One region of the Oceanobacillus alkalisoli genome, then DNA from elsewhere that is predicted to be linked to it. Evidence: predicted binding sites of a transcription regulator. Region 1 holds the regulator's gene; each other region holds the start of a gene.
The links. The regulator Rex, encoded in region 1, represses fermentation and respiration genes when NADH is low (regulators of the CRP and FNR family bind a similar motif). The targets are predictions, from matches to a motif close to TTGTGAAATATTTCACAA.
Positions count from the first base shown of each region.

Region 1 (4,295 bases):
GCGACGCCTATTATCGGTGTTTGGCTTATCCTCTTTTTGCTGGGAAAGCCTGATAAATTCTTTTTCTTCTTCTGTTTTTTCAAGATAATAGTCATAATCTCCGAGATAAATCTTGATTCCATCCTTACTCATCTGTGCAACTTGGTCTGTAATCCGATTGATGAAATAACGGTCATGGGAAACGAAAAGAATTGTTCCAGGGTATCCCATGAGTGCTGCTTCCAGTACTTCTTTACTGTCGATATCCAAATGGTTTGTCGGTTCGTCTAGAATAAGCAGATTAGCTTTCTGCATCATTAGTTTCGCAAGGGCGAGTCTCGCTTTTTCTCCGCCACTTAACGTATTTACCGGCTTTAAGACATCATCTCCACTAAACAAAAAGTTACCCAGCACTGTTCTGATATCTTTTTCCATTACGAGCGGATATTCATCCCAAAGTTCCTGGAGGATTGTTTTATTCGAGGAAAGATCTGCCTGCTCTTGGTCGTAATAGCCAACTTTCACATTTGTCCCAAGCTCAAAGATTCCCTTTGTTGCCTGGAGTTTCCCAATAAGTATTTTAAGTAAACTCGTTTTGCCAACCCCGTTTGGCCCGATAAGAACGACCCGCTCCCCGCGTGTGATTCTTAGATTCGCCTGTTTAAAGGTATACTCTTCCTCGTCCGGATAACGGAGGGCGAGGTCTTCAATCTTCAAGACATCATTCCCGCTTCTCCTTTCTATATCAAAAGAAAAGGACATGGATGCCTCGTCTCCGAGCGGCCTGTCCATCCGTTCCATTCGCTCAAGCTGTTTCCGTCTGCTCTGAGCTCGTTTCGTCGTCGAAGCGCGGGCGATATTACGCTGGACGAAATCTTCCATCCGTTTAATTTCTGTTTGTTGTTTCTCGAACTCTTTCCGTTCCCGTTCATAATCAGCTGCTTTTTGTTCAAGAAATTTACTATATGTCCCGTGGTATTTCTTCGTCTGATGTCTTGAAATCTCATAGACTAGTGTTACAGTCTTGTCCAAAAAGTAACGGTCGTGGGAAACAATGACAATAGCCCCTGGATAGCTGTTTAAGTAAGATTCGAGCCAACCTAATGTTTCGATATCCAAATGGTTTGTCGGCTCGTCAAGAAGCAGAAGCTGTGGCTTTTGCAGGAGCAGCTTCCCAAGTGCAAGCCTTGTTTTCTGCCCGCCACTCAATTCACTGATCATCGTATTGTAATCATAATCTTGGAAATTGAGTCCATGCAATACCGCTTTAATCTCTGCTTCATACGTATAACCGCCGCCAGTTTCAAAGGCGTGCTGCAACCGATCATATTCTGTCAGTAAGTTTTGGTAATCAGCTTCCGAGAGTAAGTCGGTGGTTTGCAACTGCTCTTCTATATGACGTAATTTTCCTTCTTGTTTTTTTAAATCGTCAAATACCGTGACAAGTTCATTCCAGATTGTTTTACCGGATTGCAGTTCCATATGTTGGGAAAGGTATCCAATCGTCAGCTCTTTCGGCTTAATCAGCTCACCCGTGTCATAGGAGAGATCTCCAGCCATTATTTTTAATAAGGTAGATTTACCTGCCCCGTTTCTCCCGACAATCGCTATTCGATCGAGATCTTTTACCTCAAGTTTTACATTTGATAAAATGGTTTCCGAACCAAAAGATTTCGAAAGTCCATTCATTTGCATTAAAATCATACATTCACCCCATTATATGTATTGTAACGTAAATATCGACAGAAGGAAATTACTTGTGAAAATCATCACGACATTTTGTCCATTTTCTGTTAGAATAGACCATACAACTACTAAATAATTCGTATATCATGAAATGAGGAGCAGATATGAAACAAAATAAAATACCACAAGCAACAGCAAAGCGGCTTCCGTTGTATTATCGTTATTTAAACACTTTAAATCAACAAGGGAAGAACCGGGTTTCGTCAAAGGATCTCTCTGAAGCGATTAAAGTTGACTCTGCCACGATTCGTCGTGACTTTTCATACTTTGGTGCATTAGGGAAGAAAGGTTATGGCTATAATGTCGAATATTTGCTTGGTTTTTTCCGCAGTACGCTTGACCAGCATGAAATGACAGAGGTAGCTTTAATCGGTGTCGGTAATCTAGGTACCGCTTTTTTAAATTATAACTTTACAAAAAATAATAATATCCAAATAAAAATGGCCTTTGACAGTGATGAAAACAAGATAGGCCAAATTGTAGGTGGCGTTCCGGTTTATGCGATTGGTGAAATGATGGAGAGAATCGAGGGGATCTCCGTTGCAATTCTTACCGTCCCTGTATCAGAAGCAGATGCGATTACAGAGAAATTAGTGAAAGCAGGGATTGAAGGTATCTTGAACTTCACACCTGTTCGGATTACGGTGCCAGATAATGTACGCGTTCATCATATTGACTTAGCCGTTGAACTGCAGGCACTTGTTTATTTCTTGAAGCATTATCCACTCGAGTCAAACTAGGATATATACATAGAGAAACAGGAAATTGAAGAGAAACTGGAGAAAAATGTAGGGGTGTGGAAGACGTGTCGAATCGTAAATTATTGGCAGGAGTGCTGGTTATCTTCTCCTGTCTGTTTTTGGCGGCTTGCTCGGATGATTCAGAGAATGAGGAAACGGCAGAGCAAAACGTAGAAGCAACGGAAGATGTATTCTATTCTGTCTTGGAGTCTAATGTGAAGGCTTTGATGGAAAAAGACTTGGACGGTTATATGGAGACAATCCACCCGTATTCACCAGCTTATGACTCAACGGAAGAGACGATTCAAGAATTCTTTGAGTTCTCTCTCGATATCGAGCTGAACGATCTGGAAGTGAAAGAACAGTCAGATGACAGGGCAGTCGTTGCTTACGCGCAGCGCACCGTCGATAAGGACGGGAGCGAATTCGAGAACAATGAAACGATAGGGGAGCATGTTCTTCAGTTGGATGATGGAAAATGGAAGATTTATGAATCGGAAATTATCGAGGTTAATCCACTTCCTGCAGAAAGGGAAGCAATCGAAATAACTGGGGATTATGCAAATGAAATTACCAGTCTTCCAACACCATTTGAGGAAGAAGAATGGCTGCTTGCAAGCTACGAAGAAGGGGAAGGCGAAACAACAGCTGAATATATCCCAGTTGATGAAAACTTAGGAAATTACAGTGCAATCATCACTTATGATTACTATGAGAATGGTAACGAAATTAGTGGGCTTGCGAATTTCATCAGTGTACTGGAGTTAAGTTTAGAAGATATGACAACAGGTGAATTTGAATTTGAACGTTTCGGTGCAACGGAGAGCGAAGTGATGTATCAATTCCGTGTGGACGGAGATGCGACGGAGCCGAACCAAGAAGAAATTGGACGTATATTCGTTAAGGAAAATGATTTATATGTCGTACGTTATACGGTGATGGAAGAGTCGATTGAAGACGTTGATGAAATCATTGAGATGTTACAGGAAATACAATAGGAAAAAATGGAAGATGACTTTTGATATGAAGTCATCTTCCATTTCTTTATATGCAACTAAATAAAATAGTCTGCAGTTGTTCGAGCTGATCTAACATTTTTTGGATTTCCTCCGGTGTTAAGTTGTACTGCTTATAAACAACATAAGAATTCATCCCCGCGTGGACGATAATCGGAACAATAATCCGTTTTGTTTTTACATAAAGGAAAGCAAATACAAGTCCCATAGCGGTATACATAAGAAGATGGGAAAAATCTACATGAAAAGCAGCAAAGACAAGCGCTGATAGTATAGCGGCGAAAAAGAAGTTCATCCGCTTATAGAGGCTCCCGAAGATAATCTTTCTAAAAATTATCTCCTCAAGGATTGGCGCAATAATTGCTGGTACCAAAATAAAGAGTACATTTGTCCGGGCATATTCCATGATTCCCATTGTATTCTCCGATCCTGCTGGGATGCCGAGAATAAAGACTTCAATCATAGCGGCGATGCCTTGAGCAAAGAAAGCTAGAAACACCCCAAGGATCGACCAAAGAATCACAGAAGAAGCAGGGGAAGCATCTCGATGTGCCGGTTTCTGCATGTCTGGTCTCATCAGCCATAACGTAACGAGCATTCCAGCAGTAAAACTGAAGATCGTCCAATAAATCATATATTGTGAATAACTTTCAGGAAAATATAATTCAATATACAATGCCACCGGAAGCGCAGAAAACTGCATAATCAAATACGTAACAATCACATACCAATATCTCTTCGGCAAAACAAAACGACTCCTTTTATCATAAATTCACACAAACGTATTTTAACACAAATCGGGGCGGGGGGTCAG
Region 1 is NZ_JAKNRA010000028.1:3,336-7,630, reverse strand. It holds gene L3V42_RS17665 (ABC-F family ATP-binding cassette domain-containing protein) at 1-1,683, opposite strand, end outside; gene L3V42_RS17660 (redox-sensing transcriptional repressor Rex) at 1,830-2,465, shown strand; gene L3V42_RS17655 (hypothetical protein) at 2,531-3,463, shown strand; gene L3V42_RS17650 (CPBP family intramembrane glutamic endopeptidase) at 3,510-4,226, opposite strand.

Region 2 (4,295 bases), on a different contig from region 1:
CTCTGCCATGCATTGGGTTCGCACCCGGCGCAAAGGCTTCTCCTGCTTTTCTGCCATCTGGTGTATTACCAGTTTTCTTCCCGTATACGACATTAGATGTAATCGTCAGTACGGATTGGGTTGGCACCGCATCCCGGTATGTTTTGTAGTGCTTGATTTTTTCCATAAATGTTTTCACAAGATAAACCGCAATATCATCAACACGGTCGTCGTTATTTCCGTATTTCGGGAAATCTCCTTCAATTTCATAATCGACAACAAGTCCTGCTTCATTACGGATTGTTTTCACCTTTGCATGCTTAATTGCACTTAAAGAGTCGGCTGCAACGGATAAACCTGCAATCCCGCAAGCCATCGTCCGTAAAACTTCTTTATCATGTAATGCCATTTCAATCCGTTCATAGCTGTATTTATCATGCATGAAATGAATCATATTTAGTGTATTTACATAAATCTTCGCAAGCCATTCCATCATATCATCATATTTTTCCATGACTTCATCATAATCCAAATACTCCGCTTCGATTGGAGCATACGCCGGAGCAACTTGCACTTCGGATACTTCATCCTTCCCGCCGTTAACCGCATAAAGGAGTGCTTTCGCTAAGTTAGCCCGGGCACCGAAGAATTGCATTTGTTTCCCGATTGCCATTGCAGATACACAGCAGGCAATTCCATAATCATCGCCATAAATTGGACGCATAATATCGTCGTTCTCATATTGGATTGCACTTGATTTGATTGACATCTTCGCACAATATTTCTTGAAGTTTTCCGGTAATTGCTCAGACCAAAGGACAGTTAAGTTCGGCTCTGGTGCTGGTCCAAGATTATCTAACGTATGCAAGAAACGGAAAGAACTTTTTGTAACGAGTGGTCTTCCATCATTGGCAATCCCGCCGATGGATTCCGTCACCCATGTCGGATCCCCACTGAACAATTCATTATAATCCGGGGTTCTTGAGAATTTAACAATTCGCAGTTTCATAACGAAATGGTCGACTAACTCTTGTGCTTCTTCCTCTGTCAGAATTCCATTTTCCAAATCACGATTGATATAAATATCCAGGAATGTAGAAACCCTACCTAAACTCATAGCAGCACCGTTTTGTTCTTTAATTGCTGCAAGATAACCGAAATATAACCATTGGAAAGCTTCTTCGGCATTAGTTGCCGGCTCCGAAATGTCAAAACCATAGCTTTCAGCAAGCTGTTTTAATTCATGTAATGCACGGATTTGCTCATTAATCTCTTCCCGGTCTCTGATAACTTCTTCACTCATCATGCCGTTTGCACCAACTGTACGAAGCTGCTCCTGCTTATCCTCGATTAAACGATCGACCCCGTACAATGCAACCCGGCGGTAGTCGCCGATAATTCGTCCGCGTCCGTATGCATCTGGAAGTCCTGTAATAATACCAGCTCTTCTTGCTGCACGGATTTCAGGAGTGTAGGCATCAAATACTCCTTGATTATGGGTTTTGCGATACGCTGTGAAGATATGCTGTACTTCCTTATCCACCTCGAATCCATAAGCATTGGCTGCGTCAACCGCCATTCGGATTCCTCCAAAAGGCTGAAGAGACCGCTTGAACGGAGCATCGGTTTGGACACCGATTATCTTTTCTTTTGATTGATCCAAATATCCAGGACCATGTGACGTTATCGTGGAGACAACTTTCGTATCCATATCGTATACTCCACCATTTTTTCGTTCTTTACTTGTTAATTCCATCACATGATTCCATAACTCAACTGTTGACTTTGTTGGTCCTGTTAAGAAACTATCATCTTCTGCGTAGGGGGTAAAGTTGTTCACAATAAAGTCGCGCACATCGATTTCAGTTTCCCACTTTCCACCGGTAAATTGAAGCTTTTCCTTAGTTTCAGTTGCCATTTTCATCAACCTCCTGAATTGGTGTTTATCATTACTTATTTTTAGTAAAGATAAAATGATCAACGTTTCAATTGTTCATTATTTCACATTCAATCACATGCTCATTATATCACATGAAAGTATGATTTGGGACTGTATTTGCGTGAAAATGTGACGAAATGGAGAAATTTAGAAGTATAGCTACCTTTCAAAAACGAGTCAATCTGATTAAATACCTGATTGACTCGTTTTTGAATTTATTGAAACTATCCGGCGGCTTGTTGACGATTGTTTGCATTCGTATTCTTATTGATATACTTTTGAATCAAAATTATTCCTATAATCAATGCTAATCCAATTAAGTCTGTAAACAGCCCCGAAATCATAAATAAAAGAGATGCAGCTAATAGGATGACGCGACTATACCAACTTGCAGTCTTTCTAAAGAACCACCCTTGAACTGCCGATGCTAAAATGTACACGCCGATAACAGCAGTAAATATAGCTAAAACAGTAGAAGCTGCTGATCCTCCTTCTAAGATTAATTCTGGACTGAAGAAGAACATAAATGGAACGATAAACGCAGCTAAACCAAGCTGAAAGGCCTTGACTCCCGTTTTCATCGGATCTGTCCCAGCTATTCCCGCAGCTGCAAATGCCGCTAAAGCAACTGGAGGGGTAATAGCAGATATAACGGCAAAATAGAATACAAATAAATGTGCCATTAAGGGATCTAATCCCATATTGATTAATCCTGGAGCGACTGCAGAAGCTGCAACTGCATAAGCTGCTGTAGTTGGCATCCCCATCCCTAATATGATTGCAATCGCCATAGCAAACACTAATGCCAGTAACATATTATTATCCGCTATGGATAATAATAATGAACTAAACCGCTGACCGACACCTGTAAGAGCAATTACGCCAACAATGATCCCAGCACAGGCAACAATCGCAATCAGCTGCAAGGCGTTTTTCATCCCAAGCTCTAAAGCGAGCAGAATATCTTTTAATCCCATACGCGTTTTCTTATTAAACAAGCTTATTACAAAACTTGCAATAATTCCTATCGTCCCTGCCATAATAACCGATCTCCCCATCACGAGCAATACGATTAAAAGGAGAACTGGGATAAATAAATATGCTTGTTTTAATATTTGTTTCCGATCTGGCAGCAGTTTGCGCGGTATTCCTTTCAAATTTGATTTCAATGCTTGAAAATCAACCATAAAATAAACAGAGATGAAATATAAAACAGCCGGTATCGTTGCGGCGATAATAATTTCAGAGTACTTAATCCCTGTTATTTCAGCCATCAAGAACGCTCCAGCCCCCATAATCGGAGGTAATATTTGTCCACCTGAAGAGGCAGTCGCTTCCGTTGCAGCAGCAAATCTCGATGGATAACCTGTCTTCTTCATCAATGGAATCGTTAGAGAACCTGTCGCTACAACGTTTCCTGCCGAAGTTCCGTTAATCATTCCCATTAATGCAGAGGAAATAACAGCAACTTTCGCTGGTCCACCGCGCATATTCCCTGCAAGTGAAAATGCCACGTTCATAAAATATTGCCCGACACCAGACATCTGTAGAAAGGCGCCAAATATAATAAACAGAATGATATACTTAGATGATACGTCTGTTGTAACTCCGAACACACCATCCAAGCCATATACATATGTGACGAATCGTTCAAGCGAATATCCATTATGATTTAAAATCCCTGGTAAATAGGGTCCCATGAAAACATAGGCAATAAATACAAACGCGAGAATTGGTAATGTCCACCCGCTAGTCCTTCGTGTAAATTCAATGACGAGCAATAATCCGATTAATGCGACGTAGAAATCTAAGGTTGTTGGTGTAACTCCAAAGCGGAATACAAGCTGGTCAAGATTCGCATAAATATAATAACCGATGTAAATCGAAGCGATGATTAAGATCCAGTCAATAATCGGGATTTTATTCGATTTCGTCCGCCAGCCCGGATAAAGCATGATTCCCAGGATTGTCCCAAATACTAAGTGAGTGCTGCGAAAAACCCATGGATCGATTGGGTTAAGATTTAAAATATAGAGATGGAAAAGTGCTCCGGCGATTGCGATTACCATGAAGACATAACGGGTCCAGCCAGTTAAATTCCGCATATTAGAAGACGTTTCAAGTGCTTCTTCATCAACGGTCGTATCAATTTTGCCATCTTCTATGATATTCGGATCATTTTCAAGCTTTGCTGTGATTCCGTTGTTTTCTTTTTTCTCCATTTTCCTCCTCCTCTAATTTAAAATAGCGAGACCCCCAGTTGATACTAGGAGTCTTGCATTTTATTCCTCATCCCACTCCGGAGGATAAACCGCATCAGGCAAATCAATTCCGACTTCTTCGTAGTAGCGGATTGCACCTGGGTGCATCGGATAAG
Region 2 is NZ_JAKNRA010000001.1:216,527-220,821, forward strand. It holds gene pflB (formate C-acetyltransferase) at 1-1,897, opposite strand, end outside; gene L3V42_RS01030 (TRAP transporter permease) at 2,143-4,140, opposite strand; gene L3V42_RS01035 (TAXI family TRAP transporter solute-binding subunit) at 4,201-4,295, opposite strand, start outside.
Region 2: the regulator Rex is predicted to act here: its motif matches at 1,969-1,986, upstream of pflB (formate C-acetyltransferase).

Region 3 (4,295 bases), on a different contig from region 1:
TGGCGATGGGGAATTTCCTTTAGCATTTCAATTGCTTCATCGACGGTTGCGCAAACTTCAAGAACGAGTCTCGCAATCATGTTACAAATAAATCCATCATCTGAGCGAAGTCTATTAATAAAGTTGTAACCGATGGCAAGCCCTTTTTCATTCAGGCCATCCGTCCGTCCAGTAATCTGCATGGAGGGGCCGATCGTTGCATATCCGCCATCAGTTGGTGCATAAAGTACATAACGACCCTCATAAGTGATGGGGTCATTGTCATAGTTTCGAATCATGAACTGGTTTCCCGTTAGAATCGAGCAACCGCTCTTTCCGTATTCGAAATAATAACCTCCAAATTCGCGGAGTGCTTCTTTCGTGCTTATTTCAAGAGCATCAGCAAGACCGAGCAATTCTTCCCAGATGCCGGGATTAAAGTGTTGGATAATGGGTCTAATTTTTTCTTCATCAACAATATAATGGTGTTTTGCTCGTTTTTTCAATTGCCTTCTTCGAGCGGTAAGGATTGGGGAGTTAACTAATTCACTGCCTTGAAATCGACCAAAGTCATAATGGCTCCCGCGGAACTGAATGACATTACTACTAACTTGTTTCATTATTTACCCCCTTTCATCTGCAATTATTCAATCTAAATGAAGCATACTAGAAGCGGTGCAAATAAGAAAATGAATTGCATTTCTAAGGTTCCTGTTCATGCGATTATTGTAGAAATATGCAATTATCTGTTAAAATAAAGAAATAGAAGGGGAGGAAAGTCTATGGTCCGCAAAATTCTTGTTGCTTATGATACGTCAGCATTAAGCGGAAAAGCAATTGATGAAGCAAAAATTCAAGCAAAATTAGTTGAAAATTCCCAGCTCTATATTGTAACGGTAGTGACACCAGGGATTACGACTAATAATACGGCTGCGAGCGGTAACTTATCGATGAATGATGCGGAAATGATTTACCCGAAGCTCGAGAAAATCAAAAAGGCATTAGAAGCTTCCGGATACACAGTACACATTGAAATCATTACCGACTTTTCCCAACGAAATCCTGGTGTTGCGATTTGTGATTATGTGGAGGAACATGCAATTGATATGGTTATTGTCGGGCACCGGGGACTTAGTAATTTAAAGAAACTCTTCCTCGGGAGTGTGAGCGGCACGATTGTGCAACGAGCAGCGAGCCAAGTTTTAGTTATTAAATAGGCAGGAGGAATAATGATGGCTATTCAATATGAAATCATCGAAACAATCGCAGTCCTTTCCGAATCACCAAAAGGCTTGACGAAAGAACTCAATCTCGTCAGCTGGAATGGAAGGGATCCAAAATACGATTTAAGGGACTGGGCACCAGAACATGAAAAAATGGGCAAAGGCGTTACCCTGACAAAAGAAGAGGTGCTTAAACTAAAAGAAAGTTTGGGAAACTTTAATTAAATATTAACTTAACTTTCACAGTTCGAAACAGACCATACCTTTCATACAGCGTAAGTGTTAACCTCCGAAACTCTCCACTGGAGGTCCGCAGTCCAGACACCTCCCGCACCTGTTGGGCGGCCGGCAAGCCTCCTCGCGCTACGGGGTCTCGCCAGGCTTACCTCCGAACAGGAAGTTCTAATGCCGGTGTTGATCACAGGACGTGACCGTTTTTAGCCGGCCTCCCGCAGGAATCTCGAAGTGTCTGGACTGCTACCAGGAAAGACCGAATATAGACCACTGTTTAATATTCCAGGAGTTTAATCCCCATTGTCTAGAAGCAATTTCTATTTAGAGAATCATCTAACCAGTTCAGTTGCCCGGGGGACGGTGACTCCTGCGGGAAAAGCACGTGTCCGAAGACCCCGCAGGAAGTGTCCTTCTTCCGAGGAGGCTGAGGCCGTGCCTAAGGATGCGCATCCGTCCCCCGGGCAACTGAACGGCGATTGGAGCTCTGAATGAGTGAACGGGTCAAATCACTTACGCTATATGAAAACGAGCATTCAATCGGGTTTGAAAACTTTTGATTAAATAGATTTCTATGTACTTACTTTAAAAGTGGCCGATTGATATGGGGGGAGAAATGACGTTGTTGTTTTTGTAATTTCGACAGCTTTGTTAACGAAAGCCCTTGTGTTTTACTGGGAAGTGATGAATCGGTTATACTTATGTGAAAGACTTCACTTCTTAGTAAAAGGAGGAATAGGATATGCATAGTTGGAAAGAACTTGCACAAGAACATAAAGGCAAGCTAATACTGATGGTTATATTTTCACTGCTCAGCGGATCCAGTATTATCGCACAAGCCTATTTGCTTGTGTATATCGTGAATGAAGCATTTCTACAAGGAACAGCTTTTGCTGACCTTTTACCATATCTTGCATTATTGCTCGCAGCATTACTCGGGCGGACATTATTTAACTATGGCAATGGAAAAATCGGAGTACGTCTCGCTGCATTGGTGAAAAGTGGACTGAGAAGTCAGCTGCTTCGTAAATATTCCAAAACGAATATGCAAACCGCAATGTATGGAAGATCCGGTGAAAAGGTAAGTGTCATAATGGATACGGTAGATGAGATAGATGACTACTACAGCAGTTACATTCCGCAGGTTATCCAGTCCCTCATCATCCCAATTATGTTGCTTATTACTATTTTCACCGAGCATTTCACTACTGGAATTATCATTGTGATCACGGCACCATTTATCCCAATCTTTATGGTAATCATTGGATTTAGTACGAAAGATAAGTCGGAAGAACAACTCGATAAAATGGCAGCATTTTCAGGGAAGTTTCTTGACACATTGCAAGGATTGACGACACTTAAATTGTATGGCCGCTCAAAAAAACAAAAAGCGGAAATAGAAGAAAGCAGTTTAAACTTCCGAGATGCGACAATGGTCGTTCTAAAAACAGCTTTCGCAAACTCGTTCGCACTTGAATTTATTTCCATGCTCAGTATGGGACTGATTGCGCTGGAAGTTGCAATCCGCTTGATTATCTTTCAAAACATTACCTTTTTCACCGGTTTTCTAATGCTGATCCTTGCACCGGAATTTTATAATAAACTAAAAGAACTTGGAAATGCATTCCATACAGGCCGGGGGAGCAGTGGTGCGTTTAATAAATTGCAGAAAGAACTCGACTTGCCAGATCTTCCAGTAGAATGGGGAAGTTATCCGCTTGAAGCAAGAAAGCCACCTGCCATAGCACTGCATGATGCCAGCTTCTATTATGAAGAAGAAGGGTTTAGGCTAGATCATATTTCGGTAGACATTTCCCCTTATGAACAGGTCGCGATAATTGGCAAAACCGGTTCAGGGAAATCAACCTTATTACATGTAATTGCTGGTCTCGTTGCGAATACAGGTGGAGAAATTCTCGTGAATGGAAGAGTTCGCTCTGAGTATGATGAATCCTCCTGGTTTAATGAACTAAGTTATATTTCTCAGCACCCCTATTTATTCTCAGGAACGGTTGCAGAGAATATTGCCATTGGCGGCAGAACGGGAGCGACTAGAGAAGAAATAGAAGCTGCAGGAGAAAAAGCGGGAATTGCCGAACTGATAGCTTCTCTTGAAAAAGGGTATGACACTCCTATAGGTGAAGCTGGACGCGGACTTTCTGGCGGAGAGAAACAGCGGGTCGCTCTAGCACGTGCTTTCTTAAAACAGCCTTCCATCATTCTTTTTGATGAACCGACTGTTGGGCTCGACCTACGAACCGAGCGGATATTGCAGCAGTCAATCAAAGAGTTGGCAAAGCATGCAACAATTATTACAGTAGCTCATCGACTGCACACGATTAAGCATGCGGATAAAATTATCTTACTTGATTCGGGAAGGGTAGTGACAGTAGGTACTCATGAAGCTTTGTTAAAAACAAATTCAGATTACCGTTCCATGGTTTCAGCTGAGCAAGGAGGTGAGCAGAGATGAAGGATTTAACAACCGTGATTCGCTTACTTTTTAAAGAAAAGAAAGACATTATCCTTTCCATTATTTGTGGGTTTATTGGAGGGATTACCGCTGTTGGTTTATTTTCGGCGAGTGGATATTTGATTTCGCAAGCAGCTTTAGCCCCGCCAATCTATACATTAATGGTGCTTGTTGGTACGGTAAAGCTATTTGGAATTATCTCTGCAATCGGTCGTTACGGGGAACGTTATTATTCCCACCGAGGGACGTTTACGATGCTCAGTAACTTACGGGTGTCATTTTATGAAAGGTTAGAGCCGCTCGCTCCGCAGATCTTTCAAAAGTTCCGGAGCGGGGACTTGCTCGCGCGAATTGTAGGAGATGTTGAGACGCTGCAGAACTTCTTCTTG
Region 3 is NZ_JAKNRA010000001.1:115,869-120,163, reverse strand. It holds gene L3V42_RS00570 (C45 family autoproteolytic acyltransferase/hydrolase) at 1-599, opposite strand, end outside; gene L3V42_RS00565 (universal stress protein) at 762-1,196, shown strand; gene L3V42_RS00560 (YdbC family protein) at 1,209-1,427, shown strand; gene cydD (thiol reductant ABC exporter subunit CydD) at 2,176-3,906, shown strand; gene cydC (thiol reductant ABC exporter subunit CydC) at 3,903-4,295, shown strand, end outside.
Region 3: the regulator Rex is predicted to act here: its motif matches at 2,135-2,152, upstream of cydD (thiol reductant ABC exporter subunit CydD).